Regions from separate parts of the Streptomyces sp. GL_141 genome, predicted to be linked through region 1. Evidence: riboswitches for the same ligand, from Rfam matches in the RefSeq annotation. Region 1 holds a riboswitch; the other holds the start of a gene.
The links. A riboswitch is a leader RNA that binds a small molecule or an ion and turns the genes downstream of it on or off. The one in region 1 is predicted to bind cyclic di-AMP.

Region 2: it holds a riboswitch for cyclic di-AMP, as region 1 does, so the genes downstream of both, AC3IX6_RS08715 (M23 family metallopeptidase) here and AC3IX6_RS23190 (transglycosylase family protein) in region 1, are expected to answer to the same signal.

Annotation. Positions count from the first base shown of each region.
Region 1 is NZ_CM174402.1:5,214,526-5,218,638, forward strand. Features, by position in the region: partial or broken gene AC3IX6_RS23180 (cytochrome P450) at 1-63, shown strand, start outside; gene AC3IX6_RS23185 (LysM peptidoglycan-binding domain-containing protein) at 207-1,337, shown strand; cyclic di-AMP (ydaO/yuaA leader) riboswitch at 1,614-1,785, shown strand; gene AC3IX6_RS23190 (transglycosylase family protein) at 1,788-2,495, shown strand; gene eno (phosphopyruvate hydratase) at 2,816-4,102, shown strand.
Region 2 is NZ_CM174402.1:2,055,945-2,060,057, reverse strand. Features, by position in the region: gene AC3IX6_RS08725 (M16 family metallopeptidase) at 1-101, shown strand, start outside; gene AC3IX6_RS08720 (M16 family metallopeptidase) at 122-1,489, shown strand; cyclic di-AMP (ydaO/yuaA leader) riboswitch at 1,740-1,899, shown strand; gene AC3IX6_RS08715 (M23 family metallopeptidase) at 1,912-2,706, shown strand; gene AC3IX6_RS08710 (GntR family transcriptional regulator) at 2,892-3,557, shown strand; gene AC3IX6_RS08705 (HPr family phosphocarrier protein) at 3,801-4,082, opposite strand.

The DNA.
Region 1 (4,113 bases):
CGGACGCTCCCGGTCCGCTTCATGGCCGAATCCACTGCCGAAAAGATCACCCAAACCACCTGAAACCTGCCTGACCTGAAGTCAGTTGGCTGCCCAAACTTGTGACAGGCGTTCGAAGGCCGCTAGGTTCTGCCGTTACCCCGCCGTTATGCGAAAGGTGCAGCCTCATGCGTTCCGGGAACGGCCGCCACAGACGCCCCCGACAAGTGCCCGCACTTGTCGTCACCGCCGGAGTCACCGGCACCGCACTCGCCCTGCCGCTGCTCGCGGCCACCGGCGCGAGCGCCGCGGAGACCTCCACATGGGACAAGGTCGCCGAGTGCGAGAGCGGTGGCACCTGGAGTGCCAACTTCGGCGGCGGCACCTACGGCGGGCTGCAGTTCAGCCAGGAGCAGTGGAAGAGCGCCGGCGGGCTCGACTTCGCCGAGCGCCCCGACCTCGCCAGCCGCTCCCAGCAGATCGCCGTGGCCGAACGGGTCCTGGCCTCCCGGGGTCCCGTGGCGTGGCCGCTGTGCGCGGTGCAGGCCGGCCTGACGCAGGACGCGCCCGCCGCCGTGGTGGACCCGGGTCTGCCCGGCGGTTCCGGATCCGCCACCCCCGCCCCGTCCCGCCCGGACGACTCCGTGCCGCACACCGGCTCGGGCAAGCCGTCCACGGACTTCGGGGCGCCGACGCCGAAGGGCCCGGCCGCGCCGGCTCCGTCGGACTCGCCGCTGCCCGACTATCCGATCGGCGTGCCCGGCGAACTGCCCGTCATGCCCGAGCCGGACCTCCAGGCGCCGCCTCCGGGACTCCCGGGCGATCCGACGGCTCCCACGAGCCCGGTGGACCCCACCGCCCCGGTGGGCCCCGTCGCTCCGGTGGACCCCACGACTCCGGCGCCGCCGCCGGTGGACCCGACCGTGCCGGTGGGCCCGACGGCTCCGATATCCCCGTCCGGCCCGGGGGACGCGGCGAACCCGACGGACCCGGCGAACCCGGCGAATCCCGGTAATACCTCGAACCCGGCAAATCCGCTCAACCCGGTTGATCCCACGGCCCCGACGACTCCGGCCGCACCCGGCGGTTCGGCCGCCCCGAGCGCTCCGGCGACCCCCGGCGCGGCCGAGGGCGGCGGCAAGCACCGCGGCCAGGCCGCGGTCGAGACGCCCGCCGCATCTGATGCCGCGTCGGAGCCGACGTACACCGTGAAGGCGGGCGACAGCCTCGTCGCGATCGCGGACGCCAACGGAGTGAAGGGCGGCTGGAAGGGGCTGTACGAGGCCAACGAGCAGGTCATCGGCGGCGATGCGGACCTGATCAAGCCCGGTCAGAACCTGGATCTAACGCATCAATAAGGGCACTTAAGGCGCCCGGAACCAGCTGATTGTCCGTTTTCTGTAAGTGAGACATGTGTCTCTTCAGGTCAACTGGCGTGTCCGGCCCGGACGGTTCCGCAAACCCGGCCCTCACCTGCGCAAACGCCCTTCCGGGGAGCGCAAGTAGGCACCGTTTCCCCCCGATGTCCCTCGTTGAACATCGGGGGGAGACCTGTCTACCTTCTGAATCGCTCGCCACCGCGGGCTCCTTCGACCGCATCGCCGAATCCTGCCGGCGGACGGAGGGAACACTCGTCGCGTAAAGCGCCGAAGGCAGGAGCGGGGGAACCAAGGTAGGCGCCGGAACCGGCCGTTGAGAGACGGTCACGGAACCGGCTAGGGGTTAAGCCGAGCGCTAGGTCGCTCGGCCGGGCACTCACTCGCCCGAACCCGACAGCTCACCTCGTAGGCGTCGGTGAGGAGAACTCCATGCTGCTTTCGGGCAAGGGCAAGCACCGTCGCGGCTCCAAGGCCGTCCGCATCGTCACTCTGGCCGGCGTCGCCGGTGTCGCCGTGGCCGCGCCGCTGATGGCCGCGGGCACCGCTTCCGCCGCGACCGCCGGTGAATGGGACCGCGTCGCCGCGTGCGAGTCCGGCGGCAACTGGTCCATCAACACGGGCAACGGCTACTACGGCGGCCTGCAGTTCTCGTCCTCCACGTGGGCCGCGTACGGCGGCAAGACGTACGCCGCGCAGGCCAACCAGGCCTCCAAGTCGCAGCAGATAGCCATCGCCGAGAAGGTCCTCAAGGGCCAGGGCAAGGGCGCCTGGCCGTCCTGTGGCGTCGGCCTGTCGAACTCCTCCTACAACGGCGGCTCGGCGGAGACCCCCTCCAAGCCGAAGACCCAGCCGAAGCCGGCGCCGAAGCAGGAGAAGAAGGCCGAGTCGAAGAAGGAGACCAAGCGCGTCGAGGCTCCGACCACCCGCTCCGAGCGTCCGGCCGCCCCGGCCGCACCGAAGACCGAAGCCCCCAAGACGGGCAACGGTTCCTACGAGGTCAAGTCCGGCGACACGCTGGGTGCGATCGCCGACGCGAACAACGTGTCCGGTGGCTGGGAGAAGCTCTTCGAGCTCAACAAGGACATCGTCTCGGACGCCGACCTGATCTACCCGGGTCAGAAGCTGAACCTCAGCTGAAACATGTGAGAACGGTCGTGTCCGCTTTCGCGACGCGCAGTAGTTCCACACGTAGCTCCACCACGTAATTCCACCGCCCGGCGCGCAACCCCCTTCGCGCCGGGCGGTGCTGTGTGCGGACGCGGCCGGCCTGACGGACCTTCCGGATCGCCGATGATCAAGGGCCCTATGTCCTGTAAGAGGGGCATTCAGGCCCTTTTTCGTCCCAAGGCCCGGGCGGTCGGCTGGCCGAGTGCCCGGAGGCGGTTAGGCTCTAAGCGGCAAGGCCATCCCACGGCCTGACATGCCACCGCACACCCAGCGTCACATCCCAGAAGGAGATGCTCGTGCCGTCCATCGACGTCGTCGTAGCCCGGGAAATCCTGGACTCCCGAGGCAACCCCACGGTCGAGGTCGAGGTGGGCCTCGACGATGGCAGCACCGGCCGTGCTGCAGTCCCGTCCGGCGCCTCCACCGGAGCGTTCGAAGCCGTAGAGCTCCGTGACGGTGACCCCAACCGTTACTTCGGCAAGGGCGTAGAGAAGGCCGTCCTCGCCGTCATCGAGCAGCTCGGCCCGGAGCTCGTCGGCTACGACGCCACCGAGCAGCGCCTGATCGACCAGGCGATGATCGACCTGGACGCCACCGAGAACAAGGGCTCCCTCGGCGCCAACGCCATCCTCGGCGTCTCCCTCGCCGTGGCGCACGCCGCGTCCGAGGCCTCCGACCTCCCGCTGTTCCGCTACCTCGGCGGCCCGAACGCGCACCTGCTGCCCGTTCCGATGATGAACATCCTGAACGGTGGGTCGCACGCCGACTCCAACGTCGACATCCAGGAGTTCATGATCGCCCCGATCGGCGCGGAGTCCTTCTCCGAGGCCCTTCGCTGGGGTGCCGAGGTCTACCACACCCTCAAGAAGGTCCTGCACACCAAGGGCCTCTCCACGGGTCTGGGCGACGAGGGCGGCTTCGCGCCGAACCTGGAGTCGAACCGCGCCGCGCTGGACCTCATCGTCGAGGCCATCAAGCAGGCCGGCTACGTCCCGGGCACTCAGATCGCGCTCGCGCTCGACGTCGCCGCGTCCGAGTTCTACAAGGACGGCAACTACGAGTTCGAGGGCAAGTCCCGCTCGGCCGCCGAGATGACCGACTACTACGCCGAGCTCGTCGAGGCGTACCCGCTGGTCTCCATCGAGGACCCGCTGTTCGAGGACGACTGGGCCGGCTGGAAGACCCTCACCGACCGCCTGGGCTCCAAGGTCCAGATCGTCGGCGACGACCTCTTCGTCACCAACCCCGAGCGTCTTGCCCGCGGCATCGAAGAGGGCTCGGCCAACGCCCTGCTCGTCAAGGTGAACCAGATCGGTTCGCTGACCGAGACGCTGGACGCCGTCGAGATGGCCCAGCGCAACGGCTTCAAGTGCATGATGTCGCACCGCTCCGGTGAGACCGAGGACGTCACGATCGCCGACCTCGCGGTCGCCGTGAACTGCGGCCAGATCAAGACCGGCGCCCCGGCCCGCTCGGACCGCGTCGCCAAGTACAACCAGCTGCTGCGCATCGAGGAGATCCTCGACGACGCCGCGGTGTACGCGGGCCGCAGCGCGTTCCCGCGCTTCAAGGGCTGATCGGTCCTTTA
Region 2 (4,113 bases), 3.2 Mb from region 1:
ACAACCGGGCGGTGCTCGTCTACGAGCCGATTGCGGCCGACGACGCCGAAGACACCGAAGAGACCGACGCGAGCGACGAGAACGAGGGGGCGGAGCAGTGAGCGACACCGCAGCCGTCACGATGACCTTCCACCCGCGCCCCGAGGCCGGCGACCCGCAGCCGTGGGCCTTCCCGGCCCCCGAGCGCGGGGCACTGGCCAACGGCCTGACCCTGCTGCGCTGCCACCGCCCGGGCCAGCAGGTGGTCGCGGTCGAGATCAACCTCGCCGCCCCGCTCGACGCGGAGCCCGAGGGCCTCGACGGCGTGGCCACGATCATGGTGCGCGCCCTGTCCGAGGGCACCGACAAGCGCTCCGCCGAGGACTTCGCCGCCGAGCTGGAGCGCTGCGGCGCCACCCTCGACGCGCACGCCGACCACCCCGGCCTGCGGGTCTCCCTGGAGGTCCCGGCCTCCCGCCTGCACAAGGCGCTGGGGCTGGTCGCCGAGGCGCTGCGCTCGCCGGCCTTCGCCGACGCCGAGGTCGACCGCCTGGTGCGCAACCGGCTCGACGAGATCCCGCACGAGAGCGCCAACCCGCAGCGCCGCGCCGCCAAGCAGCTCTCCAAGGAGCTCTTCCCGGCCACCCTGCGGATGTCGCGCCCGCGCCAGGGGACCGAGGAGACGGTCGCCCGCATCGACTCCGCGGCCGTACGCGCCTTCTACGAGGCCCACGTGCGCCCCGCGACCGCCACCGCGGTGGTCGTCGGCGATCTGACCGGCATCGACCTGGACGCCGTCCTGGCCGACACCCTGGGCGCGTGGACCGGTGACACCACCGCCCCGCGCCCGGTCCCGCCGATCACCGCCGACGACACGGGCCGCGTGGTCATCGTGGACCGGCCCGGCGCGGTCCAGACGCAGCTGCTGATCGGCCGCATCGGGGCGGACCGGCACGACCGGGTCTGGGCGCCCCAGGTGCTCGGTACGTACTGCCTGGGCGGCACGCTCACCTCCCGGCTGGACAAGGTGCTGCGCGAGGAGAAGGGGTACACGTACGGCGTGCGCGCCTTCGGACAGGTGCTGCGCTCCACCGCCGACGGCAAGGGCGCCTCGATGCTCGCCATCAGCGGCTCGGTGGACACCCCGAACACCGGCCCGGCCCTGGACGACCTCTGGACGGTGCTGCGCACCCTCGCGGAGGGCGGCCTGACCGACGCCGAACGGGACGTGGCCGTGCAGAACTTGGTGGGGGTGGCCCCGCTGAAGTTCGAGACGGCCGCCTCCGTCGCGGGCACGCTCGCCGACCAGGTCGAGCAGGAGCTGCCGGACGACTATCAGGCGCAGTTGTACGCGCGGCTCGCCGAAACCGGGACGGTGGAGGCCACTTCGGCGGTCGTCAGTGCCTTCCCGGTGGACCGTCTGGTCACGGTCCTGGTCGGCGACGCCTCGCAGATCGAGGAGCCCGTGCGGGCCCTCGGGATCGGCGAAGTGACCGTGGTCACCAACTGATCGTCAGTTGATCTCCGGGTGATCTCCGGGTGGTGTCTGGCGGGCCGTCAACTGGCCCGCCGCTCAAGGGGCTCCGGCGGCTTGTCCGTCGGGGTCCCTTTTGGGTTCATTGTCCGTTTAGTGGTGTGGTTGCTTGTATGTGGTGTGGCGTACGCAACAAAAGGGCGTGTCTGTTTGGCGATTGACTGATGATCCGCCTAGCGTCGGCCGTGCTGTTCGTCAGTTGTAACCGCCGCGACCCCGCGGCACCGGACAGCGATCGCCGAGTCCCCGTCAGGCGCGAGCCTGGGGAGCCGGGGACCCACTTGTGTCCCTGGGGTGAATCGGACCGCCTCGCAAGAGGGGGTCCGTAGGAGACCTTCCTGCTCCGAACCCGTCAGCTAACCCGGTAGGCGAGAGGGAAGGAAAGGATCAGCCCCTTCATGGCGTTTGGCAGTAGTGCCGCCGGCAAGCACCGTGGTTCGAGCCGTATGAGCCGCAGGACCGCCGGCTATGCCGGCATAGCCGCCCTCGCCGCGACCGGCGTCGTCGGCTCCCTGGCCGGCCCCGCGTTCGCCGCGGACCAGTCCCCCTCCATCGAGGACACCGGCAGCCTCAACACCATCGTGGTGGCCGACGAGCTCGCCGGTGACGTCGAGGCCCAGGCCCAGTCCCAGCAGCGGGCCGCAGAGGCCGCCGCCGCCAAGGCGCAGGCCGAGGCCGACGCCAAGCAGCGGGCCGCCGAGGCCAAGGCGAAGGCCGAAGCCCAGGCGAAGGCCGAGCGCGAGGCCGCCGAGCGCGCCGCCCGCGAAGAGGAGCGCAAGCGCCTCAACACCTTCGTGTCGCCGCTCGACAACACCTACGTCAGCACCCAGTACCACGCGGGTGGCGGCATGTGGTCCTCCGGCAGCCACACGGGCATCGACTTCCACGCCGCCTCCGGCACCGAGGTGCACGCCGTGGGCCTCGGCACCGTGGTCGAGGCGGGCTACGGCGGTGCGTACGGCAACAACGTCGTCATCAAGCACGCCGACGGCACGTACACCCAGTACGGCCACATGTCCTCGCTGAGCGTCTCCGTCGGCCAGCAGGTCACCCCGGGCCAGAAGATCGGCCTGTCGGGCTCCACCGGCAACTCCAGCGGCCCGCACCTGCACTTCGAGGCCCGCACCGGCGCCGACTACGGCTCGGACATCAACCCGGTCACGTACCTGCGCTCGCACGGCGTCACCGTCTGACCCGCTGCGCTCCGCACCACACGTCTTCCGCGAAGGCCCCGGCTCTCTGAGAGCCGGGGCCTTCGTCGTGTTTCGGGCTCCGCGTCGTGTGAATGTTTCGTATTTCCGGCCGCTCTCGGAAATTATCGTGTGTTGCAATAGAGTCGCAACGCGCACAGTCATACGAAAAAGGCGGAGGTCCGGTCTTGCGTATTCCCGCGCACACGGTATGCACAGCAATCCGCGACGACATCGTCTCCGGGGTGTTCGGGCCCGGCGCCCGGCTGACCGAGGAGGTGCTGGCCCGCCGGTACGGGGTCTCGCGCGTCCCGGTGCGCGAGGCGCTGCGCACGCTGGAGTCCGAGGGGTTCGTGACCACCCGCCGGCACGCGGGCGCCTGCGTGGCCGAGCCGACCGAGCAGGAGGCCGCCGACCTCCTGGAGCTGCGGATGCTCCTGGAGCCCCTCGCGGCCGCCCGCGCGGCCCGGCGGCGCAGCGAGGCCCACCTCAAGGTGCTGCGCGGCCTGGTCAGACTGGGCCAGGAGCGGGCCAGGAGGGGGCAGGGGGAGGATCTGCGCTCCCTGGGCGGCTGGTTCCACGAGACGCTCTCCCAGGCCTCGGGCAGCCCCGGGCTCATCGCGCTGCTCACCCAGATGCGCCACAAGGTGGCCTGGATGTACGTGGTGGAGGCCCCGGTGCGGCCCGTGGAGTCCTGGGCGGAGCACGGCGCGATCGTGGACGCGGTGGCCCGGGGCGACGCCGAGCGGGCCCGGGCGCTGACCGCGGCGCACGTGGACCGGGCGGCGGGGGCGCACCGGATGCGCGTGAGGACTTTGCAACCTGCCGTAAACACGGCGAGCGTTCCGCATTAACAAACGCCGTATACAAAGGGGGGGTATACGGTCCCGGTAATTCGGCCCTTGCCCGGCGTCCCGTGCGCCTTTTGGCGGCCTGAATTCTGCCCGCCGGAATAGAGCGCGCCGGAATGGCGGTGCGCATATGTCTCCCGCGCGGAAGCGCGAAAAGCAGCGAAGCCGTTGCCCTCGGCCGTGGTGGTCGGGGGCAACGGCTTCGCCGTGCAAGTCGAGCAGGTCCTGCGGGTCGAACCCGAAGGGTCAGACGGTCTCGGGGAGCTCCTCGAGGCCCTCGGCGACCAGCTTCGCGAGACGGTCCAGTGCGGCCTCGGCGCCGTCGGCCTCGGAGGAGAGGACGATCTCCTCGCCGCCCTGGGCGCCCAGGCCCAGGACCGCCAGCATGGAGGCGGCGTTGACGGGGTCGCCGCCGGCCTTCGCGATGGTCACCGGGACGCCGGAAGCGGTCGTCGCGCGGACGAAGATCGAGGCGGGACGAGCGTGCAGGCCCTCGGCCCAGCCGACGTTGACGCGGCGCTCTGCCATGGTGATGCCCTTCAGGTTCTTACGGTTGTCT